DNA from 2 places in the Staphylococcus saprophyticus subsp. saprophyticus ATCC 15305 genome. Region 1 is predicted to be linked to the other one. Evidence: a T-box and tRNA genes for the amino acid it is inferred to sense, from the RefSeq annotation. Region 1 holds a T-box; the other holds one or more tRNA genes.
What was found. A T-box is a leader RNA that pairs with one kind of tRNA and senses whether it is charged. The one in region 1 lies ahead of leuS (leucine--tRNA ligase), so its partner is inferred to be a tRNA-Leu.
Positions count from the first base shown of each region.

Region 2: it encodes a tRNA-Leu, which carries the amino acid that the T-box ahead of leuS (leucine--tRNA ligase) is inferred to sense. The anticodon was not compared.

Region 1 is NC_007350.1:1,027,766-1,043,459, forward strand. Features, by position in the region: gene ribB (3,4-dihydroxy-2-butanone-4-phosphate synthase) at 1-1,094, shown strand, start outside; gene ribE (6,7-dimethyl-8-ribityllumazine synthase) at 1,108-1,566, shown strand; gene SSP_RS05130 (proline dehydrogenase family protein) at 1,831-2,832, opposite strand; gene SSP_RS05135 (alpha/beta fold hydrolase) at 3,099-3,923, shown strand; gene SSP_RS05140 (L-lactate dehydrogenase) at 4,159-5,115, shown strand; gene SSP_RS05145 (transcriptional regulator, SarA/Rot family) at 5,267-5,668, shown strand; gene SSP_RS05150 (tRNA (mnm(5)s(2)U34)-methyltransferase) at 5,787-6,347, opposite strand; gene SSP_RS05155 (TIGR01212 family radical SAM protein) at 6,344-7,297, opposite strand; gene SSP_RS05160 (MDR family MFS transporter) at 7,407-8,576, shown strand; T-box leader at 8,864-9,054, shown strand; gene leuS (leucine--tRNA ligase) at 9,105-11,519, shown strand; gene SSP_RS05170 (rhodanese-like domain-containing protein) at 11,538-11,849, shown strand; gene SSP_RS05175 (NAD(P)/FAD-dependent oxidoreductase) at 12,030-13,298, opposite strand; gene SSP_RS05180 (putative polysaccharide biosynthesis protein) at 13,420-15,057, shown strand; gene SSP_RS05185 (pseudouridine synthase) at 15,054-15,694, shown strand, end outside.
Region 2 is NC_007350.1:839,502-855,195, forward strand. Features, by position in the region: gene SSP_RS04025 (Tex family protein) at 1-1,069, shown strand, start outside; gene SSP_RS04030 (SprT family protein) at 1,062-1,511, shown strand; tRNA gene SSP_RS04035 (tRNA-Leu) at 1,885-1,967, shown strand; tRNA gene SSP_RS04040 (tRNA-Gly) at 1,993-2,066, shown strand; rRNA gene SSP_RS04045 (16S ribosomal RNA) at 2,209-3,761, shown strand; rRNA gene SSP_RS04050 (23S ribosomal RNA) at 4,046-6,968, shown strand; rRNA gene rrf (5S ribosomal RNA) at 7,047-7,161, shown strand; gene ilvA (threonine ammonia-lyase IlvA) at 7,909-9,177, opposite strand; gene leuD (3-isopropylmalate dehydratase small subunit) at 9,201-9,776, opposite strand; gene leuC (3-isopropylmalate dehydratase large subunit) at 9,778-11,148, opposite strand; gene leuB (3-isopropylmalate dehydrogenase) at 11,166-12,206, opposite strand; gene SSP_RS04085 (2-isopropylmalate synthase) at 12,203-13,738, opposite strand; gene ilvC (ketol-acid reductoisomerase) at 13,889-14,893, opposite strand; gene ilvN (acetolactate synthase small subunit) at 14,938-15,411, opposite strand; gene ilvB (biosynthetic-type acetolactate synthase large subunit) at 15,408-15,694, opposite strand, start outside.

The sequences.
Region 1 (15,694 bases):
AAGGTGACTTAGTAGCTGTTACGGAATGGATGAATGACAACACTGTTAATTTTATGGCGACCTATGGTAAAGGATTAATTTGTGCACCAATCAGTAATGCAATTGCTGAAAAGTTGGATCTAAATCCTATGGTCACGCATAATTCTGATGTTTATGGCACACAGTTTACGGTAAGTGTTGATCACATACAAACAACAACTGGCATTAGTGCAGACGAAAGAACAATGACAGCGAGAGCATTGATCGATGAGCAAGCTACTGGATCTGATTTTAATAAACCGGGTCATTTATTCCCTTTAATTGCACAAGATAATGGTGTGCTATCAAGACGTGGTCATACTGAAGCGTCTGTGGATTTAGCTAAATTAACTGGCGCTAAACCAGCAGCATTAATTTGTGAAATTATGGATGAAGATGGGACAATGGCAAAAGGAGCGTCATTAGAAGCATTTAAAGAAACGCATGGTTTAGTTATGATTTCTATTGAAGACTTAGAAAAGTATCGAAAATCTTCAATTTCTAAACTAGATGCAAAAGCAAAAGTTAAGATGCCAACAGAATACGGTAACTTTGATATGTATGGCTTTACTACAGATAATAGCGAAGAAGATATTGTTGTTATCGCTAATGGCGACATTAATAAAACTGAAAATGTTCGAATCCATTCAGCATGTTTAACTGGCGACATTTTTCATAGTCAACGATGTGATTGTGGTGAACAATTAGCAGCATCGATGAAATATATAGCAGAGCATGGTGGCATGATACTGTATCTTCCTCAAGAGGGTAGAGGCATAGGCTTAATTAATAAGTTGAAAGCTTACGAATTAATCGAACAGGGTTATGATACAGTTTCTGCAAATATTGCATTAGGATTTGAAGAAGATTTAAGAGATTATCAAAATGCTGCCCAAATATTAAAATATTTTGGTGTGGACAGTGTAAATTTATTAAGTAATAATCCGAAAAAATTTGAAAGTTTAGAATCATATGGCATTCATATTGCGAAGAGAATTGAACTCATCGTACCAACCAATGCATACAATCAGGATTATATGGATACAAAAAAAGAAAAAATGGGTCACTTAATATAGGAGGTAATGAACAATGAATTTTGAAGGTAAATTAGTAGGTTCAGATTTAAAAGTAGCGATTGTTGTAAGTAGATTTAATGATTTTATTACTAATCGATTATTAGATGGTGCAAAAGATACATTAATTAGACATGAAGTACCGGAAGCTAATATCGATGTAGCATACGTACCAGGAGCATTTGAAATTCCTTTAGTAGCTAAAAAATTAGCTAAGAAAAATGATTATGATGCAGTTATCACTCTAGGTTGTGTTATTAGAGGATCAACGTCTCATTACGATTACGTTTGTAACGAAGTAGCCAAGGGTGTTTCAAAAGCGAATGATGTTACTGATACGCCAGTCATATTTGGTATTTTAACTACAGAAAATATTGAACAAGCAGTAGAACGTGCAGGTACGAAAGCAGGTAATAAAGGTGCAGAAGCAGCAGTAAGTGCGATAGAAATGGCTAATTTATTAAGAGAAATATAAAGTTAAACTTGTCTAATGCTTATCAATTTTAAATATCGTATCGTTTTTCAATTATATTAAATTAGTAGAACGCCAAAGACATGACAGCTTTGGCGTTCTTTGTTTTTATAATAAATTCAATGACTATCTAAATTAGAATTCGGATATGTAAATCTTTTTAAACATCATTGAACTTAAAATTTGTGCTCGTATGATTACTTAGATGTAGTGTTTAAAAAGTGAATTGTTTTAAAATAATTATTTATATATTGAACATTGAATTGATTATTTTTTAAGTACTCTATATAGTATTGAACCTGTAGCTACAACGCCAGCAAATATGCCAGCAATAGTGCCTACTTTTTTCAATATATCTGGTTTTAACAATTCTTTAAACATTAAATTCAAATTTTGTGGTCTTTCAGCTAATCTTCTCATAAAGTAACTGAACCAATCATCTCCATATGGCACATAAATGCAGAAATTGTTGCCTTCGCCGGCAATTTGTTCTGCTAAATCAGAGCGAAAGCCGTATAACATTTGAAATTCATAACGATCTTTATCAATTTTATTATCTTTAATAAATTGTTTGATTTGTGTAATGATTTTATCATCGTGTGTAGCGATAGAAGTAACGTTTTTAGCACTTAACAATCTTTTTTTAATTAAACGTATGTAGTTTTCGTCGATTTCTTCTTTTGTTTGAAAAGCGATAACTTCATTTTCTTTATATGCACCTTTAACCATGCGTAATCTTAGTTCAGGATATTTATCTATGAGCGCATCGGCTTTATATAAATATGCTTGAATGACTGTACCAACATTTTTAAATTCACCTTTTAATCGATCTAATACTTGAGTGATATCAAACAAGCTATCATACTTTTCAGTATCGATATTAATATGCATATTATCAAATTCATTTGCTTTCAATAATATTTCTCGTAAATTACGGTAAGCAAGATCTATATCAAACTCTGAACCTAGTTGGCTTAATTTCACAGACATATGTCCAGCTAAACTATGATTATAAATGGCATACATGACTTCCAAAATTTGATCTTTAGCTTGGATAGCTTCACCTTCAGTTACGACAAACTCTCCAAGACAATCAACAGTCACTGTAATTCCCTTGTTGTTTAAACGTTCAATTGTGTCTATCAAGTATTTAATCGTATTACCCGCAACGACTTTATTCGCCCCAAACATGGGTCCTACTTCCTTGGCAGTCTTATTTAAAAACGAATTATTTGATAATCCGATAAAGAAATCTTTCACAATTGGCATATTAATTCCTCCCATTCCGCTTATAGCTATGTTTCAATAATAGTGTAGCATGAATCTAATAGTAATGAAATCGTTTACAATAAAATATGTTACACTTTAAATTTCAATATACACTCATGAGATATGTATTGAACAGAAATAAGAAATTTATTGTGGGAAATAAATTTAGTTTTATGTTTATTTAATATGTTTAAAATGGAAAAAGCATAGCGTATTTTGATACAATAAGCGTAATGAATTTAAATGTAGAAGGGGAAGTATGGATTATGTGGAAATGGGAAACCGAAAATGAAGCAAAAGGTGTCGTAGTAATTGCACATAACATGCTTGAACATACTGGAAGATATGCATATGTGATTACGATGCTTCGCCGAAATGGATATCATGTTATTATGGGCGATTTGCCAGGACAAGGGCAAACATCACGTTCAAATAAAGGTCAAATTGATAATTTTGATGCATATCATGAGCATATACTTGAATGGATTAGAATCGCAAATGAATATAAAATTCCAACTTATGTCCTAGGTATAGGTCTTGGTGGTTTGATTGTCTTAAATTTATTAGAAAAAACAGAAGTGCCGATTGAAGGCCTGATGTTGCTTTCACCACTTTTAGAATTTAAGAAAAGTAATAAATCTAGAAAAGATAAAATTATTTCTAATATAGGTAAAATTGCGAAAGATACTCGATTTAAAGTTGGTATTACAGTTGAAGATTTAACAAGAAACGAAGAAGTTATAGAAGAGACGAATAAAGATCAATTGATGTTAAATAAAGTAACTTACTACTGGTATAAACAGATTATTGAAATTATGAAAGAGACAGTCAACCATTTAAAAGATGTAAAATCATTGCCGTTATTATTAATGTACGGTACAGAAGATAGAGTTGCAGATATAAGCGCAATGGATTTAATAAAAGATAAAATAATGACAGAAGAACTTTATTTTAAAGCGTGGGAAGGATTATATCATGAAATTCATAACGAGCCTGAACGTGATGAAGTCATGCGATATATTTTAGCGTTTTTAAATAATAGTGCAAGTAACAATGGATTTATAGTACATGATGAAAATGAAGTTTCATAGTACCTGAATACAATGATAATACAGTATGTGGCAAAAGCGGTGGATTTGTATCCTAATTTTAAAAAGATATGATTTCACCGTTTTTTATATTTGATTTTTATTGTAACTTATAATTAATATTTTTGTGAAATAAATCACAAATAACTATTGCAAACGCTCGGAGGAAATGATATATTTATATTGTGAAATAAATCACAATATAAATTATTAATATTCATGTGAGGAGCGTTCTGTGATGGAATATATAAAAAGTAATAAAGTTGTTTTAATTGGTGATGGTGCAGTTGGATCAAGTTATGCATTTGCATTAGTAGCTCAAGGTGTGGCAGATGAACTCGTTATTATAGATTTAGATGAAGACAAAGTGAAAGGTGATGTAATGGACTTAAACCATGCGGCACCGTATGGAGGTTCACCTGTTAAAATTAAAGCTGGTTCATATAAAGCATGTCACAATGCTGATTTAGTGGTGATTACTGCTGGAGCAGCTCAAAAACCAGGAGAAACGAGATTAGATTTAATTGAAAAGAATACAAAAATATTTAAATCGATTGTTTCTGAAGTTATGGCATCTGGATTTAATGGGATTTTCTTAGTAGCCACTAACCCTGTTGATGTACTTACCTATGTAACGCAACAAGTTTCTGGATTACCTAAAGAAAAAGTAATTGGATCAGGTACGATTTTAGATACGGCACGATTCAAATATGAATTAGCTGAAGAATTTGGCGTTTCTGATAGAAGTGTTCATGGACAAATCATTGGGGAACATGGAGACTCTGAACTAGCTGTTTGGTCACAAGCAAATATTGCAGGACAGCCATTATACCAATTGTTAATAGATGATCCTGAAAAACAACATAGAATAGAAGAAATATTTGTTAATACACGAGATGCAGCCTATGACATTATTCAAGCTAAAGGTGCAACATATTATGGCATTGCTATGGGATTAGTGCATATAACTAAAGCGATTTTAAATAATCAAAATGTAGTGCTTACCGTATCCAGTCGTTTAGAAGGTGAATATGGTCAAGAAGATGTCTATATAGGTGTCCCTACAAAAATTAACAGACAAGGTGCGGTAGAAGTTTTTGAAATACCGTTAAACGATGAAGAAAAAACTTTATTTACCCGTTCTGTTGGTATTTTGAAAGAAATGCAAAATAAAATATCTCATTTAATTGCATAATTCATAGTTTAAATTTAAACTGTATATAAGATTAATTTTATTAAAAATTCTAATATTTATTCAGTGTAGAATTTATTTTACAGTTATTGATGATTTTTTTGAAATTAATTTTACATGTTTAAACTTTATACTATGATTGGGGGATTACACTATGGGGAAGACATTTACTGAAAAAGTGGATGGCGTTTTGCAATTAGAATCTGTGTTGAAAGATATCGAGGATATTTTTGACAAAGTTCAAAAGCAATATAAAATGTCAAAAGAAGAAATTTTAATCCTTTTGACACTTTGGAAAGAAGGGTCAATGACTTTAAAAGAAATGGATGATTTTGTTCATATTAAATCATACAAACGTACACGTACGTACAATGATTTAGTTGAAAAAGCGTGGATTATTAAAGAAAGACCACAAAACGACGAACGTACAGTTATTATCCATTTTAATGAAGATTTAAAAGATCAAAGGGAAAGTCTTTTAAACTTTTTTAAAGAAGAAATTGATTCTAACTCATCTACTATTCAAAACAGTCTTAAATCTATCTTAAATCTATAGGAATTATGAATTTTACAGTGTAATTTACACAAAAAAGCTGCCAACAAAGTTTAAATACTTTTATTGGCAGCTTTTTTATTTTTAAAGCGTGTGCTTTAGGAAAACTAAATGATAGAATTTATCTTTTTTCTATCGCACAAATAAATGGTGGATTATTTTGTTGATTGATAAATTGATATTTTAGAATATGTGCTTTATTTTGATCGAATTGTTCCAAATAATCTAGAATAGCATCTCGCTCCAATTTGCCTTCATCATGGCCATGATAAATAACAAGAATAATGATGCCTTCTATGGATAAAATATTAAATATTGCATTTATGGCAGCAATTGTACTTTCGGCTTGTGTAACAATGGATTTATCTCCTTTTGGTAAATAACCTAAGTTAAAAATCGCTGCGTCAATTTTACCTTGTTGATAATTTGGAATATATGATTGGATATTTGCATGGCTATCTTGAACGATAGTGACATTGTTAAAATCATGAATCTTAAGTTGTGTCTGCTTAATAGCTTCATCTTGTATATCAAAAGCATAGACATTACCGTTAGGAACTTGTTGGGCAAGAAAATGTGTATCATTACCGTTACCGCATGTAGCATCGATCACGATACTGTCATCTGATACGTGTTGTTGAATTAATGTTCTAGCAAAAGGGAGAATGCGTTCAAGTTTCATGACTTAACTGTGCTTTCAAAATATTTCCCTTGGTATGAATCTCGGTGAGCAAGTTCATTATCAATTTCATTGAGAACTTCCCATTTGTTAACACTCCACATAGGACCTACCATTAAATCGATTGGACCATCACCGGTAATTCTATGAACGATCATTTCTTTTGGTATGATTTCTAACTGATCACACACTAATTTAGTGTATTCATCTTGTGACATAAATTCTAGCATGCCTTTATCATATTGCTTAACCATTGGCGTTCCTTTTAATAGGTGAAGTAAATGTATTTTTATACCTTGTACATCCATTTGAGCGACTTCTCGTGCAGTTTCCATCATCATATTATAATCTTCACCAGGTAAACCATTTATAATATGAGTACAAATGTTTATATTATGTTTGCGTAGTTTGGCAATACCTTCATAATAAGTTTTCATATCATGTGCGCGATTGATTAAATCAGATGTTTCTTGGTGTATTGTTTGAAGACCTAGTTCAACCCATAAATAAGTACGTTCATTCAATTCTGCTAAATACTCGACTACATCATCAGGTAAACAGTCTGGACGTGTACCTATGGATAAACCAACTACACCAGGCTCTTTCAATGCAGTTTCATATTTTTCACGCAATACCTCTACGGGTGCATGTGTATTTGTAAAAGCTTGGAAGTAGGCGATGTATTGGCCATCGTGCCATTTTTCATGCATTCTATCTTTTATTTCTTTAAATTGTACATCGATTGGATCTACACGATTACCTGCAAAGTCACCGCTACCAGCTGCTGAACAAAATGTACAGCCACCATGTGCAACGGTACCATCTCTATTTGGACAATCAAATCCTCCATCAATTGCAACTTTAAATATTTTTTGTCCAAATTTATTTTTTAAATGATAATTCCATGTATGATATCTTTTATTCTCGAATGCGTAAGGGAAGAATTGTCCCATATAACATTTTCCTTTCTAAATTCATTCTAGTTAAAGATTTTAACATATTTTAATGATATAGTGTTTAAAGTAAAATAAGAAATTTTGATGTAGAAAGGAGCTTAATGTTATGAATATGCCTAAATCAGTGTGGTGGCTAGTAATTGGTATGGCATTAAATATCACAGGCTCAAGTTTCTTATGGCCATTAAATACAATTTATATGAATGAAGAATTAGATAAAAGTCTAACTATCGCCGGATTAGTACTAATGATCAATTCATTTGGCATGGTCATAGGTAACTTATTAGGGGGCATGCTTTTTGATAAATTAGGTGGTTATCGTACTATTATTATAGGAACAGTAATTTGTTTGATGAGTACAACACTGCTTAATTTTTTCCATGGTTGGCCATGGTATGCTGTATGGCTAGTAGCACTAGGATTTGGTGGCGGTATGATTGTTCCAGCAATTTATGCATTGGCTGGCGCCGTGTGGCCACAAGGTGGTCGTCAAACTTTTAATGCAATTTATTTGGCTCAAAATTTAGGTGTAGCCATTGGTGCTGCATCAGGTGGATTTGTAGCAGAATTAAGTTTTAATTATATTTTTATAGCGAACTTATTAATGTATGTCGCATTTGCAATTGTAGCCGTGACACAATTCAAAATTAATTTAGATGTTAAAGTGAAATCAACGGACGCAATGAGTCTTTTATCTAAAGCATATAGACCACAGTTTATAGCGCTAACGCTATTATGCGTTATGTTCAGTATTTGTTGGATTGCTTATATTCAATGGGAAAGTACGATAGCTTCGTTTACTCAAGAAATCAATATTTCAATGAGTCAGTACAGTCTGTTATGGACAGTTAACGGCATTATGATTTTAGTTGCGCAACCTTTAATCTTACCTGTCATTAGATTGTTAAAAGGAAACCTAAAATATCAAATGCTTGTTGGGATTGTCATCTTTATTCTCTCTTTCTTTGTGACAAGTTTTGCTGAACAATTTTCAATTTTCATGGTAGGTATGATTATACTTACTTTAGGAGAAATGTTTGTTTGGCCAGCCGTACCAACAATAGCGAATCAATTAGCGCCTAAAGGGAAAGAAGGTTCATTCCAAGGTTATGTTAATTCTGCTGCAACTGTGGGAAAAGCTTTTGGACCATTAATTGGCGGTGTTGTTGTAGATTCGTTTAATATGCAAGCTATGTTTTTAAGTATGATTGTATTATTACTTATTGCACTGGTATTCCTGTTAATATACGATAAAAAATTACCAAAAGATACGTAAGATATATGATGAGTCTGGGATATAAATAAATATCTTAGGCTCGTTTTCAATTGGCAGTCAATGTATCGTCAGCGCTTTGTACAGAAGTGTGCCTTTTGTATAAGCATGAACCTTAATTATCCTTGCGGGCGTGGGTCTATGAAATCACTGTGAAAAACGTTGGTCTCTGTCTCACTACTTTATATAATAATTTATTTTTTAGTTATACATGCTTATCATATGTAGAAAATAAGTATGTTTCCTGTTAAATCAGGTTTTACTCTTGAAATAAATAGTTATTTCAAATATTATTAGTAATGTATAGGAGTAGTAACTTTAAAACTTTTCTACAGAGAACTAGGGTTGGTGGAACCTAGTGTTAAGTTAAAGTGAACTTACCAGGACTTAAAGATAATTTATGACATCTCTTACTATTAGTTAAAATGAGTGCACATTTAATGTGAATTTGGGTGGTACCGCGGCGAAAGTCGTCCCTTTGTAATTAAATAATAGTTTGGGGTGTTTTTTTATTGAATAGGAGGAAAAGTAGTGAATTACAGTCATAATGAAATTGAAAAGAAATGGCAGGACTATTGGGAAGCAAATAAAACTTTTAAAACGAGCGACAATTTAGGGCAAAAGAAATTTTATGCTTTAGATATGTTCCCTTATCCATCAGGAGCAGGCCTGCATGTTGGTCACCCAGAAGGGTATACTGCTACAGATATCATCTCTCGTTATAAACGTATGTTAGGTTATAACGTATTACACCCAATGGGTTGGGATGCATTTGGCTTACCAGCTGAACAATATGCATTAGATACAGGTAATGATCCACGAGAGTTCACTAAAGAAAATATTCAGACCTTTAAGCGTCAGATAAAAGAACTTGGTTTCAGTTATGACTGGGATAGAGAAGTGAATACGACAGATCCTGAATACTACAAATGGACACAATGGATTTTCATACAATTATATAATAAAGGTTTAGCTTATGTAGATGAAGTGGCTGTGAATTGGTGTCCAGCATTAGGTACGGTATTATCGAATGAAGAAGTTATTGATGGCGTATCAGAACGTGGCGGCCATCCTGTATATAGACGTCCAATGAAGCAATGGGTTCTTAAAATTACCGAATATGCAGACAGATTGTTAGAAGATTTAGATGAATTAGACTGGCCAGAGTCATTGAAAGATATGCAACGTAACTGGATTGGCCGTTCTGAAGGTGCATCAGTGGCATTTGATGTGAAAGATTATAATGAGCAAATTGAAGTATTTACTACTAGACCTGATACAATATACGGTGCGTCATTTTTAGTGCTTAGCCCAGAACACGAGCTTGTAGATTTGATTACTACGGAAGATAATAAAGATGATGTAGAAGCTTATCAAAAAGAAGCGGCTAAGAAATCTGATTTAGAACGTACTGGCTTATCAAAAGAAAAGTCTGGTGTATTCACTGGTGCATATGCTGTTAATCCATTATCAGGGCAACAAGTACCAATATGGATTGCAGATTACGTACTATCCACTTACGGTACTGGTGCGGTCATGGCTGTACCTAGTGGTGATCAGCGTGATTATGAATTCGCTAAAACATTTGACTTACCAATTATAGAAGTCATCGAAGGCGGAGATATGAGCAAGGAAGCCTACACTGGCGACGGACCGCATATTAATTCTGGTGAACTAAACGGATTATACAATGAAGCAGCTATAGAAAAAGCGATTGAATTGTTAGAAAATAAAAATGCCGGTACGCGTAAAGTAAACTACAAACTTAGAGATTGGTTGTTCAGTAGACAAAGATATTGGGGCGAACCTATTCCAGTTATTCACTGGGAAGATGGCTCAATGACGACAGTACCTGAAGATGAACTACCATTACTTTTACCAGAAACTGATGAAATAAAACCGTCAGGGACAGGTGAATCACCGTTAGCGAATATTGATGAATTTGTAAACGTTGTCGATGAAGCCACAGGTATGAAAGGCCGCCGTGAAACAAATACGATGCCACAATGGGCAGGTAGCTGTTGGTATTATCTAAGATATATTGATCCAGACAATGAGCAAATGTTAGCAGATCCTGAAAAATTAAAACATTGGTTGCCTGTAGATTTGTATATTGGTGGCGTAGAACATGCTGTATTACATTTATTGTATGCACGATTTTGGCACAAAGTATTATTTGATTTAGGTGTGGTACCAACAAAAGAACCATTCCAAAAGTTATTCAACCAAGGTATGATTTTGGGTGAAGGTAACGAAAAAATGAGTAAATCTAAAGGTAATGTAATTAATCCAGATGATATTGTAAAATCTCATGGTGCGGATACGTTACGTTTATATGAGATGTTTATGGGACCGCTTGATGCCGCTATCGCTTGGAGCGAAAATGGTTTAGATGGTTCGAGACGTTTCTTAGATAGGATTTGGCGTTTATTAATTACAGAAGATGGTTCAATTTCTAATAAAGTGGTAAACAATCATAGTAAGGCTTTAGATAAGAGTTATCACCAAACAGTGAAAAAAGTTACAGAAGATTACAATTCGCTTAACTTTAACACAGCGATTAGTCAACTTATGGTATTTATTAATGATTGTTATAAAGCGGAAGAAATTTATAAACCATATATCGAAGGCTTTATTAAAATGCTGGCGCCGATTGCACCTCATATATCTGAAGAATTGTGGTCACGTTTAGGCCATGATGAAACAATCACTTATCAACCATGGCCATCCTACGATGAAGCGTTACTTGTTGATGACGAAATTGAGATTGTCGTACAAGTAAATGGTAAAGTGCGTGCTAAAATTAATGTATCGAAAGATATTGCGAAAGAAGAAATGGAGCAAATCGCACTAGATAATGAACATGTTAAATCTGAAATAGAAGGTAAAGATATTAAAAAAGTTATTGCAGTTCCTAAAAAACTTGTTAATATCGTCGCTAAATAAACACAGGAGGAATTAATTATGGAATCTATCACAGTAACTGAACTAAAAGAGAAAATTTTGGATGCTAACCCAGTTAACATTGTGGACGTTAGAACTGATCAAGAAACAGCGATGGGTATCATTCCAGGTGCTGAAACCATTCCAATGAATAGTATTCCAGATAATCTAAACTATTTTAATGATAATGAAACGTATTATATTATCTGTAAAGCCGGTGGCAGAAGTGCGCAAGTCGTTCAATACCTTGAACAAAATGGCGTGAATGCAGTGAATGTTGAAGGTGGTATGGATGAATTTGGTGATGAAGGTTTAGATATTAAAAGTATTTAATTATAAAATAAGTAGTTAATTAAAAGCCGAGACATAAGCATATGTCTCGGCTTTCTTAAGGTAATCAACAGTTTATTTATAATGGTTTATTTGTCCATATAGTAATGGCTTTACAGTGAATGATGCACTGTTACTTTATCAAATGTTAATGAAACTATTGGATTTCAATGTTATCTTTTACTATATATCATCAATTTGGAAAAGGCTTGCATTAGTGCCAGCTACATGACCTGTGACAAGGGCGCTTGTGATATTATATCCACCTGTATAACCGTGGATATCCAGTACTTCACCACATAAAAACAAACCAGGTACAAACTTAGACATCATTGTTTTGGGTTGTATTTCTTTTAATGAAACACCACCTCCTGTAACGAAGGCTTTTTCAATAGAAAGTGTGCCGTTAACCGTAAAGGTAAATCCTTTTAATAATTCTACAAGTTGATTAATTTGTGCGTTGGCAATATGGTGCGCTGTTAAATCATCTGAGATATGGGCTTGCTCAATTAAAAATAACAAATAGCGCTCTTCAATTAAGCCATGCAAACTATTTTTAACAAATTTATCAGGTGTTTCTTCTAACAAACGTCTAATCTTTTGTTCGAGTTCATTTTTGGTAAGTTCAGGAAAGGCATCCAGTTGCATTTGAATATCTTGTTTTTTTTGATTCTTTTGTTCTTTATATACAAATTGACTACACCTTAGTGCAGCGGGTCCACTAATTCCAAAGTGAGTGAATAACATATCCATTTGATGTGTTATTCGTGTTTTACCATTCTTTTTTAAAACGGATAGCGCAACATTTTTTAAACTCAAACCTTTGAGACGTTTGTTTTTGATAAATGTTTCAGAAGAAGTGATGGGTACTTCAGTTGGAAATAATTCAGTAATGGAATGTCCCAAGTGTTCGGCAAATTTATAACCATCACCTGTTGAACCAGTTTGAGGGACGCTTGTGCCACCCGTGGCAATAATTAAACTATTGCTTGAAAATTGTTGCTGATCATTTAATGTTACGGTGAAAGTATGTTGGTCCGTGTATTCAATTGATGATACAGTGGATTCTTCTTTTATTTCTACGTTATTCTGTTGCAAAGTATTGATGAGTGCGTCAACAACATCTTGTGCTTTATTAGAGACGGGGAACATACGACCGTGGTCTTCTTCCTTTAAAAGAACGCCTCTAGATTCGAAAAAATGGATGATAGATTCATTATCAAAAACAGAAAAAGGGCTATATAAAAATTTCCCATTACCGGGTATATTTTTGATGATTTCATCATAAGGTAAGCGATTTGTTACGTTGCAACGTCCGCCTCCAGAAATTTTCAATTTACGACCGAGTCCTTTTTTCTTTTCAATTAATAAAATATTATGATTATTGAGACTTGCCGCAGCAGCTGCCATTAGCCCGCTAGGACCGCCACCGATTATAATTGTTTGATACATTTTATTGCCTCCCATAAGCGTATAGTGTTATTTTATAGTAATATAGTTTTGAAAAAAAGTAGTTATCACGTTATTATTAAGATTACGAGTGTAAAATTTAATTTGAGATAGGACGATCTGAATGAGTGAAAGTAAAGAGTTAGTGAGAGGGACCTTTTTAATTACGCTAAGTATTTTAATTACTAAAGTATTAGGTGTAATTTACATTATTCCATTCTACGCCATAATTGGTGGAGAAGAAAATCTGGCGCCTTTCAACTACGCGTATACCCCATATAATATTGCCATTGCCATCGCAACAGCAGGTGTGCCATTGGCAGCATCAAAATATGTTTCGAAATACAATGCGTTAGGCGCATATAAAATTAGTGAAAAACTATATAAATCTAGTTTTATTGTTATGACCATAACAGGATTTATTGGATTTTTAGTATTATATTTATTAGCTCCAAGCATAGCTGGTATTACATTAGCCAATAAAGGTCATGTAGATGGTGGCTGGACTGTTGATGATATTACTTGGATTATAAGAATTATTAGTATCGTGGTCATTTTTATTCCATTATTAGCGACGTGGCGTGGTGTATTCCAAGGTTATAAATCTATGGGGCCAACTGCGGTATCAGAAGTTATAGAACAAATTGCACGTATTTTATTCATTTTAATAGGAAGCTATTTAGTGCTTAATGTGTTTAATGGTAGTGTACTTGTAGCGAATGGTGTTGCGACGTTTGCAGCGGCAATCGGTGCAATCGCAGCAATCATCGTCTTATGGTATTACTGGAGAAAAAGAAAGAGCAACATAGAACGCATGGTTGCAACGGATCATACAGGTATGGATGTCTCATATGGCAAGATGTATAAAGAGATTATTTCATATAGTATTCCTTTCGTTATTGTAAGTTTGAACTTCCCGCTGTTTAATTTAGTCGATCAGTTTACACATAACAGTGCGTTGAATTTAGCAGGTGTACCAAGCAATTTGCATGATTACTTTTTCTCAATTCTGAATATGACAACTAACAAAATTGTGATGATTCCGACATCTTTATCAGCGGGTTTTGCTGTGAGTTTGATTCCATTCATTACAAAGACTTATGCATCAGGCCAGTTACATGAAATGCACAGACAAATACGCACATCTTTAGGTGTATTAATGTACATAACAGTGCCAGCCAGTTTAGGTATTATGGCATTGTCCTTACCTCTGTATACAGTTTTCTATAGTTATAATATTGACGGTAGCCATTTATTATTTTATTATGCACCCGTTGCAATATTAATCGCGTTATTAAGTGTGACAGCGTCAATGTTACAAGGTATAGATAAACAAAAATTAACAGTATTTGTCATTTTAGCAGCAGTAGTAATAAAAATTATTTTAAACACGCCGCTTATAGTTACTTTCCATACGGCAGGCGCAATTTTAAGTACGGCAATCGCGTTATTATTTGCAGTGTTATGTAATTTTTATATTCTTAAAAAGTATGCGAAATTTAACTTTTCTGAGACTTGGTTACACTTTGGAAAAATATTTATGTATGGATTTATCATGATGATTGGGGTTGAATTGACATTCTTCATATTACAAATGTTTATTTCTCCAGAACATAAAATAGGTTCTCTAATTATTCTTGTTATAAGTGTTGTGTTAGGTATGCTGATTTATGGTAGCATGACAATGAAAACAAGACTTGCTGATCAATTCTTAGGTGAAATTCCAAATAAAATCAGACGCAAATTAGGTATTATTAAATGAGATTAGATAAATTTTTATCAAATATGGGTGTTGGCACTCGAACAGAAGTAAAACAACGCTTAAAAAAGAAGCAAGTCACAATTGATGATAAGGTAGAAACGTCACCTAAGAAGCAAATTAATCCAGAACTAGAAATAGTGAAAGTCAATGACCAAAAGATAGACTTTGTTAACAAAGTCTATCTCATGCTTAATAAACCTAAGGACTATATATCAGCTACAACAGATGAACAGCACAAGACAGTGCTCGATTTAATAGAGGACTATAGATACTTAGATTTGTTTCCAGTCGGCCGATTAGATAAAGATACAGAAGGACTTTTATTGATTACCAATGATGGACAATTTAATCACGAATTAATGAGTCCTGGTAAACATGTCGCTAAAACTTATGAAGTGATTTCTCAAAAAAACATTACAAAAAATGATATAAATGCATTTAAAGTGGGTATTGAATTAAATGAGGGATTGGCGAAACCTGCAAAATTAGTCCAAGGTGATGAATTAAACAAATCGTTTGTCACAATATATGAAGGACGTTACCATCAAGTGAAGCGAATGTTTCATGCTATAGATAATGAAGTCTTAGCTTTGAAACGTATTCGTATTGGCGACTTACAACTTGATTCAACATTAGC
Region 2 (15,694 bases), 190 kb from region 1:
TGTGGACTTCGTTAAAACATATGATGTCGAATTAATAGCTATCGGTAATGGTACAGCGAGCCGTGAAACTGAACAATTTGTTGCTTCAATGATACAAGAACACCAATTAAACGTTCAATTTATCATTGTTAATGAAGCGGGGGCATCTGTATACTCTGCATCGGAAGTGGCAAGAAATGAATTCCCAGATTTTCAAGTTGAGGAGCGTAGTGCTGTTTCGATAGGTAGAAGAGTACAAGATCCATTGAGTGAATTAGTGAAAATAGATCCAAAATCTATCGGCGTTGGTCAATATCAACATGATGTTAACCAAAAGTCATTAGAAGGTGCATTGTCATTTGTTGTTGAAACTGCGGTTAACCAAGTGGGGGTTGATGTGAATACTGCTTCACGTTCATTACTACAATATGTATCAGGTTTAACGCCCACAATTGCACAAAATATTATAGATTATAGAGAAGAGAATGGTGCTATAACGCATAATAAAGAAATTGCTAAAGTTAAAAGATTAGGTGCGAAAACATTTGAACAAAGTATTGGATTTATGAGAATCGTAGGTGGTAAAGAACCCTTAGACAATACTTCGATTCATCCAGAAAGTTATAATGTAGCAAATCAATTATTAACTGAAATTGAAATGACTACACATGATTTAGGAATGGAAAAACTTAAACTTGCCTTGAACAAAATTGATATTGTAGCAATGGCAGAAAAGTTAAATATTGGTCAACCGACACTTGAAGATATTATTAACTCATTGATTGCACCTAATAGAGATCCAAGAGATGAATTCGAAACTCCTATTTTAAAATCTGATGTACTATCTATTGAAGACTTAACTAAAAACATGAAACTTAGTGGGACTGTAAGGAACGTGGTTGATTTTGGTGCATTTGTAGATATTGGGGTAAAACAAGATGGACTCGTACACGTATCAAAGCTTGCTAAGAAGTTTGTTAAAAACCCAATGGATATTGTAAGTGTTGGTGATATTGTAGATGTATGGATATTAGATATTGATGATAAAAAAGGTAAAGTATCATTAACAATGATTGATCCAAATGGATAACAGTGCATTACAAAAATTAACAGAGACAATCTCGTTAAAGTATTTTAAAATGCCATTTAAACATAAAGCATATTTCAATAAGCGTTTAAGAACGACTGGTGGTCGCTATTTATTAAGTTCACACAATATAGAAGTGAATGAAAAGCAATTTGCTAAGTTTGGTGAATCAGCTATCATTGATATTATTAAGCACGAATTATGTCATTATCATTTGCACTTACAGAAGAAAGGATACCAACATAAAGATAAAGATTTTAAACGTCTGTGCCAACAAACAGGTGCGCCTAGATTTTGTTCTGCAATTGAAAAATATGAAGATCGAGTTAATTATATATATCAATGTCAAAAATGTGCGTCTAGATTTCCAAGAATAAGAAAAGTCGATACAAATAAAATGGTTTGTGGAAAATGTAATGGAAAACTGAAAGAATTAAACAACTAATATACTTATAAATAATGAACGCCTATCGATAATTTAGTCGATAGGCGTTCATTATTTATATATAGAATGTATTTTATGGAAGATTTTTAGCAATGATTAAGGAAAAAATAGAGTATTTTGTGTGTACTTTCACCAAATTAGAAAGTTTAATTAATTAATCTTGTTAATTTACTCTTTTTAGTTTTGTTTATTCATTGACGATGAGCGAAATATATTATATGATATTAAACGTTGCGAAATTAATAGCAACTTTGGTTAAGGAAACATTAATTTTGTTAAATACAATTTAAAAAGTTGTTGACAAATGATTAAGAATATATTACAATGTTATTTGTTACTTAATGAACGAGAAACAAATTAACCGTTTGGCTAAGCGGCCGTGGCGGAACGGCAGACGCGCTAGGTTGAGGGCCTAGTGGGAGTATTCCCGTGGAGGTTCAAATCCTCTCGGCCGCATCAAATACCTTTAATGAATAAATATGCGGGTGTAGTTTAATGGCAAAACCTCAGCCTTCCAAGCTGATGTTGTGGGTTCGATTCCCATCACCCGCTCCAATAGAAATTTAAATGAACATTGAAAACTGAATTGCAATATGTCAACGTTAATTCCGAACGCAACATTAAATTGTTGGTTCAAAACAAGTGTTAGAAATAACACAAATTAGTATTTTATGAGCTAATCAAACATCATAATTCATTTATGGAGAGTTTGATCCTGGCTCAGGATGAACGCTGGCGGCGTGCCTAATACATGCAAGTCGAGCGAACAGATAAGGAGCTTGCTCCTTTGACGTTAGCGGCGGACGGGTGAGTAACACGTGGGTAACCTACCTATAAGACTGGGATAACTTCGGGAAACCGGAGCTAATACCGGATAACATTTGGAACCGCATAGTTCTAAAGTGAAAGATGGTTTTGCTATCACTTATAGATGGACCCGCGCCGTATTAGCTAGTTGGTAAGGTAACGGCTTACCAAGGCGACGATACGTAGCCGACCTGAGAGGGTGATCGGCCACACTGGAACTGAGACACGGTCCAGACTCCTACGGGAGGCAGCAGTAGGGAATCTTCCGCAATGGGCGAAAGCCTGACGGAGCAACGCCGCGTGAGTGATGAAGGGTTTCGGCTCGTAAAACTCTGTTATTAGGGAAGAACAAACGTGTAAGTAACTGTGCACGTCTTGACGGTACCTAATCAGAAAGCCACGGCTAACTACGTGCCAGCAGCCGCGGTAATACGTAGGTGGCAAGCGTTATCCGGAATTATTGGGCGTAAAGCGCGCGTAGGCGGTTTCTTAAGTCTGATGTGAAAGCCCACGGCTCAACCGTGGAGGGTCATTGGAAACTGGGAAACTTGAGTGCAGAAGAGGAAAGTGGAATTCCATGTGTAGCGGTGAAATGCGCAGAGATATGGAGGAACACCAGTGGCGAAGGCGACTTTCTGGTCTGTAACTGACGCTGATGTGCGAAAGCGTGGGGATCAAACAGGATTAGATACCCTGGTAGTCCACGCCGTAAACGATGAGTGCTAAGTGTTAGGGGGTTTCCGCCCCTTAGTGCTGCAGCTAACGCATTAAGCACTCCGCCTGGGGAGTACGACCGCAAGGTTGAAACTCAAAGGAATTGACGGGGACCCGCACAAGCGGTGGAGCATGTGGTTTAATTCGAAGCAACGCGAAGAACCTTACCAAATCTTGACATCCTTTGAAAACTCTAGAGATAGAGCCTTCCCCTTCGGGGGACAAAGTGACAGGTGGTGCATGGTTGTCGTCAGCTCGTGTCGTGAGATGTTGGGTTAAGTCCCGCAACGAGCGCAACCCTTAAGCTTAGTTGCCATCATTAAGTTGGGCACTCTAGGTTGACTGCCGGTGACAAACCGGAGGAAGGTGGGGATGACGTCAAATCATCATGCCCCTTATGATTTGGGCTACACACGTGCTACAATGGACAATACAAAGGGCAGCTAAACCGCGAGGTCATGCAAATCCCATAAAGTTGTTCTCAGTTCGGATTGTAGTCTGCAACTCGACTACATGAAGCTGGAATCGCTAGTAATCGTAGATCAGCATGCTACGGTGAATACGTTCCCGGGTCTTGTACACACCGCCCGTCACACCACGAGAGTTTGTAACACCCGAAGCCGGTGGAGTAACCATTTATGGAGCTAGCCGTCGAAGGTGGGACAAATGATTGGGGTGAAGTCGTAACAAGGTAGCCGTATCGGAAGGTGCGGCTGGATCACCTCCTTTCTAAGGATATATTCGGAACATCTTCTTACGAAGATGCAGGAATAACATTGACATATTGTATTCAGTTTTGAATGCTCATTGGAGTATTCATTGCATTATTTTGTACATTGAAAACTAGATAAGTAAGTAAAATTTATGATTTTACCAAGCAAAACCGAGTGAATTAGAGTTTTTTAACAAGCTTTGAATTCAAAAAGAAATAATCGCTAGTGTTCGAAAGAACACTCACAGATTAATAACATTTTGGGTTTTCAACCGACTTGTTCGTGTTGAAAGTCAAAAAAGATTAAGTTATTAAGGGCGCACGGTGGATGCCTTGGCACTAGAAGCCGACGAAGGACGTTACTAACGACGATATGCTTTGGGGAGCTGTAAGTAAGCTTTGATCCAGAGATTTCCTAATGGGGAAACCCAGCACGAGTTATGTCGTGTTATCGATATGTGAATACATAGCATATCTGAAGGCAGACGCGGAGAACTGAAACATCTTAGTACCCGCAGGAAGAGAAAGAAAAATCGATTCCCTGAGTAGCGGCGAGCGAAACGGGAAGAGCCCAAACCAACGAGCTTGCTTGTTGGGGTTGTAGGACACTCTATACGGAGTTACAAAAGAACAGACTAGACGAATCATCTGGAAAGATGAATCAAAGAAGGTAATAATCCTGTAGTCGAAAGTTTGTTCACTCTTGAGTGGATCCTGAGTACGACGGAACACGAGAAATTCCGTCGGAATCTGGGAGGACCATCTCCCAAGGCTAAATACTCTCTAGTGACCGATAGTGAACCAGTACCGTGAGGGAAAGGTGAAAAGTACCCCGGAAGGGGAGTGAAATAGAACTTGAAACCGTGTGCTTACAAGTAGTCAGAGCCCGTTAATGGGTGATGGCGTGCCTTTTGTAGAATGAACCGGCGAGTTACGATTTGATGCAAGGTTAAGCAGTGAATGTGGAGCCGTAGCGAAAGCGAGTCTGAATAGGGCGTTGAGTATTTGGTCGTAGACCCGAAACCAGGTGATCTACCCATGACCAGGTTGAAGTTCAGGTAACACTGAATGGAGGACCGAACCGACTTACGTTGAAAAGTGAGCGGATGAGTTGTGGGTAGCGGAGAAATTCCAATCGAACCTGGAGATAGCTGGTTCTCTCCGAAATAGCTTTAGGGCTAGCCTCAAGTGATGATTATTGGAGGTAGAGCACTGTTTGGACGAGGGGCCCTTATCGGGTTACCGAATTCAGACAAACTCCGAATGCCAATCAATTTAACTTGGGAGTCAGAACGCGGGTGATAAGGTCCGTGTTCGAAAGGGAAACAGCCCAGACCACCAGCTAAGGTCCCAAAATATATGTTAAGTGGAAAAGGATGTGGCGTTGCCCAGACAACTAGGATGTTGGCTTAGAAGCAGCCATCATTTAAAGAGTGCGTAATAGCTCACTAGTCGAGTGACACTGCGCCGAAAATGTACCGGGGCTAAACATATTACCGAAGCTGTGGATTGTCCGTAAGGACAATGGTAGGAGAGCGTTCTAAGGGCGTTGAAGCATGATCGCAAGGACATGTGGAGCGCTTAGAAGTGAGAATGCCGGTGTGAGTAGCGAAAGACGGGTGAGAATCCCGTCCACCGATTGACTAAGGTTTCCAGAGGAAGGCTCGTCCGCTCTGGGTTAGTCGGGTCCTAAGCTGAGGCCGATAGGCGTAGGCGATGGATAACAGGTTGATATTCCTGTACCACCATTATTCGTTTTAAGCGATGGGGGGACGCAGTAGGATAGGCGAAGCGTACGATTGGATTGTACGTCCAAGCAGTGAGATTGAGTGTTAGGCAAATCCGGCACTCTTAAGATTGAGCTGTGATGGGGAGAGGAAATTGTTTCCTCGAGTCGTTGATTTCACACTGCCAAGAAAAGCCTCTAGCTAGAATTGTGGTGCCCGTACCGCAAACCGACACAGGTAGTCAAGATGAGAATTCTAAGGTGAGCGAGCGAACTCTCGTTAAGGAACTCGGCAAAATGACCCCGTAACTTCGGGAGAAGGGGTGCTCTTTAGGGTTAACGCCCAGGAGAGCCGCAGTGAATAGGCCCAAGCGACTGTTTATCAAAAACACAGGTCTCTGCTAAACCGTAAGGTGATGTATAGGGGCTGACGCCTGCCCGGTGCTGGAAGGTTAAGAGGAGTGGTTAGCTTCTGCGAAGCTACGAATCGAAGCCCCAGTAAACGGCGGCCGTAACTATAACGGTCCTAAGGTAGCGAAATTCCTTGTCGGGTAAGTTCCGACCCGCACGAAAGGCGTAACGATTTGGGCACTGTCTCAACGAGAGACTCGGTGAAATCATAGTACCTGTGAAGATGCAGGTTACCCGCGACAGGACGGAAAGACCCCGTGGAGCTTTACTGTAGTCTGATATTGAAATTCGGCACAGCTTGTACAGGATAGGTAGGAGCCTGAGATACGTGAGCGCTAGCTTACGTGGAGGCGTTGGTGGGATACTACCCTCGCTGTGTTGGATTTCTAACCCGCACCATTTATCATGGTGGGAGACAGTGTCAGATGGGCAGTTTGACTGGGGCGGTCGCCTCCTAAAGAGTAACGGAGGCGCTCAAAGGTTTCCTCAGAATGGTTGGAAATCATTCATAGAGTGTAAAGGCATAAGGAAGCTTGACTGCGAGACTTACAAGTCGAGCAGGGTCGAAAGACGGACTTAGTGATCCGGTGGTTCCGCATGGAAGGGCCATCGCTCAACGGATAAAAGCTACCCCGGGGATAACAGGCTTATCTCCCCCAAGAGTTCACATCGACGGGGAGGTTTGGCACCTCGATGTCGGCTCATCGCATCCTGGGGCTGTAGTCGGTCCCAAGGGTTGGGCTGTTCGCCCATTAAAGCGGTACGCGAGCTGGGTTCAGAACGTCGTGAGACAGTTCGGTCCCTATCCGTCGTGGGCGTAGGAAATTTGAGAGGAGCTGTCCTTAGTACGAGAGGACCGGGATGGACATACCTCTGGTGTACCAGTTGTCGTGCCAACGGCATCGCTGGGTAGCTATGTATGGACGGGATAAGTGCTGAAAGCATCTAAGCATGAAGCCCCCCTCAAGATGAGATTTCCCAACTTCGGTTATAAGATCCCTCAAAGATGATGAGGTTAATAGGTTCGAGGTGGAAGCATAGCGATATGTGCAGCTGACGAATACTAATCGATCGAAGACTTAATCAAATTTTAAATGTTTTGTTTGGTTGAATCATATTTTACTTACTATCTAGTTTTGAATGTATAATTTTATACATTTCATTGTCTGGTGACAATGGCAAGGAGGTCACACCTGTTCCCATGCCGAACACAGAAGTTAAGCTCCTTAGCGCCGATGGTAGTCGGACTTACGTTCCGCAAGAGTAGGACGTTGCCAGGCAGCATTAATAGGATGCGATGAGCCGAGACCGAGAGGTCTCTTTTTTTATGTCAAAAAAGGCTTAACTTCTCCAGTTCGAAGAACTGAAAAGCCTAAAATAAGCTATTATGAGAAAGCGTTTGAAGCTGACGAACTGAGCAAAAGACGAAGCGAGCTTACAAGCAGTGTTGATTAAATGAACATACGAGTCAAAACTCGTATGTAAGAATAACTAAATCCAATAAATTGGAAAGTTATTCTTTATAGGAAAGCGTGAAAGTGAGAAAAGATGCGAGCGCTTGCCTCATGATAGGAAAAGCTCCTTAGCGCTGATGGTAGCCGACTTACGTTCCGCAAGAGTAGGACGTTGCCAGGCAGCATTAATAGGATGCGATGAGCCGAGACCGAGAGGTCTCTTTTTTTATGTCAAAAAAGGCTTAACTTCTCCAGTTCGAAGAACTGAAAAGCCTAAAACAAGCTATTATGAGAAAGCGTTTGAAACTGACGAACTGAGCAAAAGACGAAGCGAGCTTACAAGCGGTATTGATTAAATGAACATACGAGTCAAAACTCGTATGTAAGAATAACTAAATCCAATAAATTGGAAAGACACTCTATATATGAACGTACTTACTGCAGTAAATAGAATGAGTGCGACTACAGGAGCAAACATACACCTAACAAGTAATGTACGATCAAAATTGCAAAATAATTTTAAATATAAAGAGGCCTAACCCTATATAGTAAGGATTAGGCCTCTTATAATGCTTAAATCAGCAATGAATATAACATTTTATTTTCGTTAATATAAATATTTGATTTATCAAATTCATCGACATTTGCTTTTAAATGTCCCAAATCTTTATGATTATTCAACTGAATACCTATAATTACAGTTCCAGTATTTTGGGAAGATTTTTTGAGATATTCAAATTTCGTAATATCATCTTTAGGACCAAGTACTTCGTTAACAAATTCTCTTAATGCGCCTGGACGTTGCGGGAAATTTAGGATGAAGTAATGCTTCATCTCTTCAAATAATAATGAACGTTCTTCAATTTCCTTCATACGATTAATATCATTATTGCCACCACTAACGACACAGACAACAGTTTTTCCTTTGATTTCTGCTTGATATTGATCAAGTGCAGCTATACTTAATGCACCCGCAGGTTCAGCAATAATAGCTTGTTTAGAGTACATATCTAAAATAGTTGAACAAACAGCACCCTCATGTACTTGGATATAATCATCAACGATATCTTTAGAAATATCAAAAGTAATTTGTCCAACACGCGCTACAGATGCGCCATCTACAAATTTATCAATATCTGGTAAAGTAACTAGTTGATTTTCCAATACTACTGAAGTATACATACTTGCTGCACCCGCAGGCTCAACACCTATAATTGAAGTTTCTGGAGAATGCGTTTTGAAATAAGTACCAACTCCAGAAATTAAACCGCCACCACCGATTGCAGCAAATAAATAATCGAATTGAATGTCGTTATCTTTAGATTGTTCAAGTATTTCTTTAGCTAATGTGCCTTGACCAGCAATAGTATAAATATTATTAAAAGGGTCAATAAAGTTCATTTTATTTTCTTCAGTATAAACAAGGGCTTCTTTAAGGCAGTCGTCAAAAGTATCACCAGTTAATACGACTTCAGTATTGTCGCCACCAAAGAATTTCACTTGGTTAATTTTTTGAAGTGGGGTAGTTACTGGCATAAATATGACAGCATTCAAGTTTAATTTACTAGCTGTATAAGCTACGCCTTGTGCATGATTACCCGCACTTGCACACGTGATACCGTTTTGACGATCAGCTTCATCTAAAGCAATAATCGCGTTATATGCACCTCTGAGTTTAAATGACCTAACCCATTGCAAATCTTCACGTTTTAAATAAACCTTACAATCATATTTTTGTGATAAATAGTGATCTTTTTGTAATGGTGTCTCTTTAACTATATCTTTTAATTGTAAATAAGCTTCATCTATATCCTTTGAAGAAACTGTTGTTTTTACAGTCATTAGTTTCACCCTTTTTGTATTAATTAGTATGTTTTTGCTGCTTCGTAATTTTTTATTGCATCTTCAAACTGTAAAGTGATATCAATATCATCAAGTCCATTGACGAGTTTTTTCTTCCATGTTTCATCAATTTGAAAATCAAATGATTTATCTTTTGTCGAAACAGTTTGATTTGGTAAATCTATTGTAATCTCTCCAGCATCTGCTAGATACTCTCTTGCTTCTTTGTCTAATACAATAGGCAACATTGCATTTTTAGTACAATTCATATAAAAAATATCACTATAGCTACCGGCGATAATAATGTCAAAACCATAGTCTTTAATAGCCCATGCCGCATGTTCACGACTGGATCCACATCCAAAATTTTCACCAGTAATTAAAATTGAAGCATCTTTATATTCTGGTTTATTAGGATTAAAATCCGGGTTATCAGAACCATCATCTAAATAGCGCCATTCATCAAATGCAAAAGGTCCAAAACCTGACTTAGAAATACGTTTTAAATGTACTTTTGGAATAATTTGATCGGTATCAATATTGTCATTAAAAAGTGGTACGACTTTACCAGTGTATGTTGTGATTGGTTTGATTTCCATTTTATACAACCACCTTTCTAACATCTACAAATTTTCCATTAATAGCAGCAGCTGCTGCCATTGCAGGTGATACTAAATGAGTACGAGCGCCTTTACCTTGTCGTCCTTCAAAGTTACGGTTACTCGTAGAAGCACAATGTACACCATTAGGCACTTGGTCTGGATTCATTCCTAGGCACATGGAGCATCCAGGCTCTCTCCAATCAAAACCAGCGTCTTTAAATATTTTATCAAGACCTAATTTTTCAGCTTCTATCTTAACTGTACGTGAACCTGGTACAACAATTGCAGTAATGTTTGGGTGTACTTTATTCCCTTTAACGACGTGACTTGCTTCAACCAAGTCAGAAAGGCGAGCATTAGTACAAGAACCTAAGAATACATAACCTAAGTCTATGTCCTCAGCTTTTTGACCAGGTTGAAGGCCCATGTAATTATAAGCACGTTCATCATTTACATTTTGTATTTCAGGGAAGGGCGTATTAAAACTTACACCCATTTCAGGATTTGTACCCCAAGTTACTTGAGGTTCTAGATCAGTTACATCTAATGTGATCACTCTATCAAATTCTGCATCTTCATCAGTATATAGTTCGCGCCATGCATCAATATCATATTTATAATTTGTAGCATAAGGACGTCCTTTAACATACTCAAAAGTTGTTTCATCTGGAGCCATCATACCGTATTTTGCACCAGCTTCTATAGCCATATTGCAAATTGTCATTCTCGCTTCCATGGATAAACTGCGAATTGTTTCACCAGAAAATTCTAGAGCATAACCAGTACCGAAATCAACACCATGTTGATTGATAAGATGCAAAATAATATCTTTTGCGTAAACACCTGTAGGTAATTTACCATTTACTTCAATTTTTAAATTTTTAGGTTTAGTTTGCCAAAGTGATTGTGTTGCAAAAACGTGTTCAACTTCACTTGTACCAATACCAAAAGCGATTGCACCAAAAGCACCATGAGTCGCAGTATGTGAGTCACCGCAGACGATGGTTTTTCCTGGTTGAGTCAATCCTGTTTCTGGGCCAACCATATGAACGATACCTTGTTCATCGGATCCCATATCAAAAATATGAACACCAAAGGCCTTTGCATTTTTTTGTAAAGTTGTGATTTGTTTGTTTGCAATTTCATCTTTAATATTGAAAATATCGACCGTTGGCACGTTATGATCAAGTGTTGCATAGGTTAAATCAGGTCTACGCAATTGTCTATTTTGTAGTCTTAATCCTTCAAAAGCTTGAGGAGATGTGACTTCATGTATTAGATGTAGGTCAATATATAATAATTGTGGGTCACCTTCTTTACCAGTTAAGACATGCTTGTTCCAAACTTTATCAAATAGTGTTTTACCCATATGACATCTCCTCCTTTTTAAAGATTTTCTTTGACGTAATTAAAAATTTCTGATGTAAGATAATTACCATTGAGATCACGGGTTGTTTTTCCTTCTTTTATTAATTGATATATAACATTTTCTAATTTATCTGCTGCTTTGTCTTCATTTAGACTTTCTCTAAGACACATTGCCACGGATAGTAACATGCCAAAAGGATTGGCAATATCTTGATTTGCAATATCTGGAGCTGAACCATGAATAGGTTCATATAGTCTTGGACCTTGTTCGCTAAAGCTTGCTGAAGGTGATAATCCCAAAGAACCAGGAATGACTGAAGCTTCGTCACTTAAAATATCGCCAAATAAATTTTCTGTCACAATGACATCAAATTGTGATGGATTTGTTATTAAGTGCATGGCACAAGCATCGACGAGTAAATGGTTTACCTCAACATCAGGATATGATTGAGATACTTCATTTATTACATTTCGCCATAATTTACTAGATGAAAGTACATTTTCTTTATCAACTGAAGTTAACTTTTTATGACGCTTTTGAGCTAATTCAAAACCAACTCTAGCAATTCTTTCGATTTCATCTCTAGTATAAGTCAAGGAATCCAGTGCGTCGTTTTCACTTAATTGTTTTGGTTCACCAAAATAGATGCCACCGGTTAATTCTCTTACTAAAATAAAATCTGTATTTGCGACACGTTCTTCTTTAATAGGGGATAAATGGCTTGTGCCATTTGTAACTGTAGTGGGGCGTATATTTGCAAACAGACCCAAAGCTTTACGAATGCCAAGTAAACCTTGTTCTGGTCTATTATTTGGATCTGTCCACTTGGGTCCCCCCACAGCACCTAATAGGATTGCGTCTGCATTTTTACAAGCATTTAATGTGGAATCTGGAAGTGGTTTGCCATGATTATCTATAGCAATACCACCAAAGTCATGTGATTCTAATTCATATTCAAAATGAAATTCTTTACTTAGCTGTTGTAATATTTCTAATGAACCATTTAATATTTCTGGTCCAATTCCGTCTCCAGGAAGGGCTACAATCTTATAACTCATGAATGAATACCTTCTTCCACTTTTGTATTAGCTACATATTTCGCATGCGCTTCAACATATGATTTACAAGAAGCGAGTAAGATATCGTGGTCAATACCTACACCAGTAACAATTTGATCATCTATCTTAATCTGAACATGTACTTCAGCTTGAGCATCTGTGCCTTCAGTAACAGAGTCTATGCGATATTCAATAAGTTCTGTTTTACGATCAAAGATACGATCAACAGCGTTGTATACAGAAACAATGGAGCCTGTTCCAATACTTGAATCTTGGTACGTATTACCGTCTATATCTTTAATTACAACGACAGCACTTTGTAAACCATTAGAAACAAATTGTAATTGAAGTGTCTCTACTTTATAAATTGCATTTTGTTCATGTTCCGTACCTTGAATTAAAGCATGGATGTCACGATCAGTTACTGCTTTTTTCTTATCAGCGACCGTTTTAAATTGTTTGAATAAAGTTTTTTGTTCTTCAGGATCAACATCGTAACCTAGGGCAGTTAGTTTTTCTGCAAAAGCGTGCTTACCAGAAAGTTTACCAAGTGGTAATTCTGTTGTTTTAACTCCGACAAGTTGAGGTGTCATAATTTCATAAGTTTCTGGATTTTTAAGAACGCCATCTTGGTGTATACCTGATTCATGACTAAATGCGTTTTGTCCAACAATGGCTTTGTTTCTTGGGACTCGAATACCTGCGAATCGAGCAATTAAATCAGATGTTTGTTTTGTTTCTTCTAAATTAATTTGAGTTTGATTATCATAATGATCTTGTCTAACATAAAGGCCCAGTGCAACTTCTTCTAAAGCTGTATTACCAGCACGTTCGCCAATACCATTAAGCGTGCCTTCAATACGTTTTGCGCCATTCTCTATTGCTGCCATACTATTTGCTACTGCTAGGCCTAAATCATCGTGACAATGTGCGCTATAAATCACATCATGATCAGCATGAACAGATTCTTGTAACGTTTTGAAAATTTCACCATATTCTTTAGGATAGCTAAAACCTACAGTATCAGGGATGTTAATTACACTAGCGCCTGCATCAACAGCTGTTTGAACACATTCAATTAAAAATGGTAATTCCGTTCTTGTTGCATCTTCTGGTGAAAACTGAACAACATCAAAATATTGTTTAGCATAAGAAACATGCTCCTTAATAGATGCTAATACTTCTTCTTTTGACATCATTAGTTTTGAATCACGATGGATAGGGCTTGTTGCAATAAATACATGAATCCTAGGTTTAGCTGCTGCTTTAGTTGATTCGTATACTGCATCTATGTCTTTTTTTACACAACGTGCTAAGCCACAGACAGCGGTAGTAGTTAATGTTTTAGCAATAGCTTCAACTGATTTGAAACTACCAGAACTAGAAGCGGGGAAACCTGCTTCAATAATGTCTACGCCCCATTTTTCAAGTTGTTTAGCAATCTTTAATCTTTCATCGAATGAAAAATTTACGCCAGGTGTTTGTTCGCCGTCTCTTAGTGTTGTATCAAAAATTTGAATATGGCTACTCATTTTCAACATCTCCTATAAATGAATTTTAGACAATCATATTTATCGAGAAATTTGAAACATCTTACCAAGTTAGCTAATGCAAAATATTACGATTTGCATTAGAACTTAGCTTGATGTCATTTTTATCGATAGATATGGTAGTTTGCCTAATTATTTTTCAATGCTCTTAGATTTGATGAATGGCATCATATCACGGAGTTCTCTACCAACCGCTTCGATTTGATGACCATGTTGTTCTTCTCTTAATTTATGGAATTCTTCAAAATTATTTTGATTATCTTTAATGAATCGATCACTGAAGTTTCCTTTTTGAATATCATCTAATACAGCTTTCATATTATCTTTAACATCCGGTGTGATAATACGTGGTCCAGAAACATAGTCACCAAATTCAGCTGTATTTGAAATTGAATAGCGCATATTTTCCATACCGCCTTCATACATTAAATCAACAATCAATTTCATTTCATGCAATACTTCAAAGTATGCAATTTCTGGTTGGTAACCTGCTTCTACTAACGTTTCGAAACCAGATTGTACTAATTTAGTCGTACCACCACAAAGCACTGCTTGTTCACCGAATAAATCTGTTTCTGTTTCTTCTTTAAATGATGTTTCTAATACACCTGCACGTGTTGCACCGATACCTTTAGCATAGCTTAATGCTAAATCTCTAGCTTCACCACTCGGATCTTGTTCAACTGCGAATAGGGCAGGGACTGCGCTTCCTTCAGCAAATGTACGACGTACTAAATGTCCAGGTCCTTTAGGCGCTACTAAGAATACATCTACGTTTTCTGGTGGTTGAATAACACCGAAATGAATATTAAAACCATGCGCGAATACTAATGCATTGTTTGCTTCTAAGTTTGGTTCAATTTCTTCTTTATATACTTGGCCTTGAATTTCATCTGGTAATAACACCATGATGACATCAGCTTGTTTTGCTGCTTCATCTACAGGATATACTTCGAAGCCATCATCTTTAGCTTTGTCAAAAGAACATCCAGGTCTGATTCCGATAATGACATCATAACCGTTGTCTTTTAAATTTTGAGCATGTGCGTGTCCTTGAGAACCATAGCCTATGATTGCTACTTTTTTACCTTGTAAAGCGTCTTTCGTAACTGATTGGTCATAATAAACTGTTGTCATAATAAAATCCTCCATTTTTGTAATTAAGTATAGTTGAAGCTTTGTTAAACTAATGCTGCTGCACCAGTTCTAGAAACTTGTTCAATTTCATATGATGATAGATCATCTAATAAGTTGTCCATTGTATATTGTGGGCCTGAAGCTTGAAGATACGTAAAAGGTGCTTCATGTTTTAATATAGAGACTAGCGCATCATATGGTTTGATTACATTTTGTAAATCTTGCTGATTCGTCGGTGTTTTTAATTTCACTAGCACCAACTCTCTGTTGTAAGTGTTACTTTCAGTAATGTCTTCAACATCAATAATGTTTATTTGTTTTTCTAGTTGTTGAAGTAGATTACGTAACACATCTCTATCAGGTACTTCTGCTACAAAAGTAATGTCCGAAATACCTTCTTCTAAAGTTGGAGTCGCTGACAATGTCACGATGTTAAACTGTCTACGGACGAAGATACTTGTTAAGCGATTTAACGTCCCAGCTTTATCTCTTACTTTTGTTCTAAAAGTCCTTCTCATAATAGACCCTCCATTTCATGATTAGCTTTGCCGCTTGGTACCATTGGTGATACAGGTTCAATAGGTGAAATACGTACATCAATGAGTGCAGGTCCTTCATGTTGAAAAGCTGCATCTAACTGTTGTTCTAATTGGCTTGGATTTTCAACTAAGTAACCTTTCACATTGTAAGCTTCAGCTAATTTCAAAAAGTCTGGTTGGCCATTAAATACTGAGTGAGAGAAACGTTTATTAAAGAATTTATCCTGCCATTGCTTAACCATGCCGAGTGTACCGTTGTTAA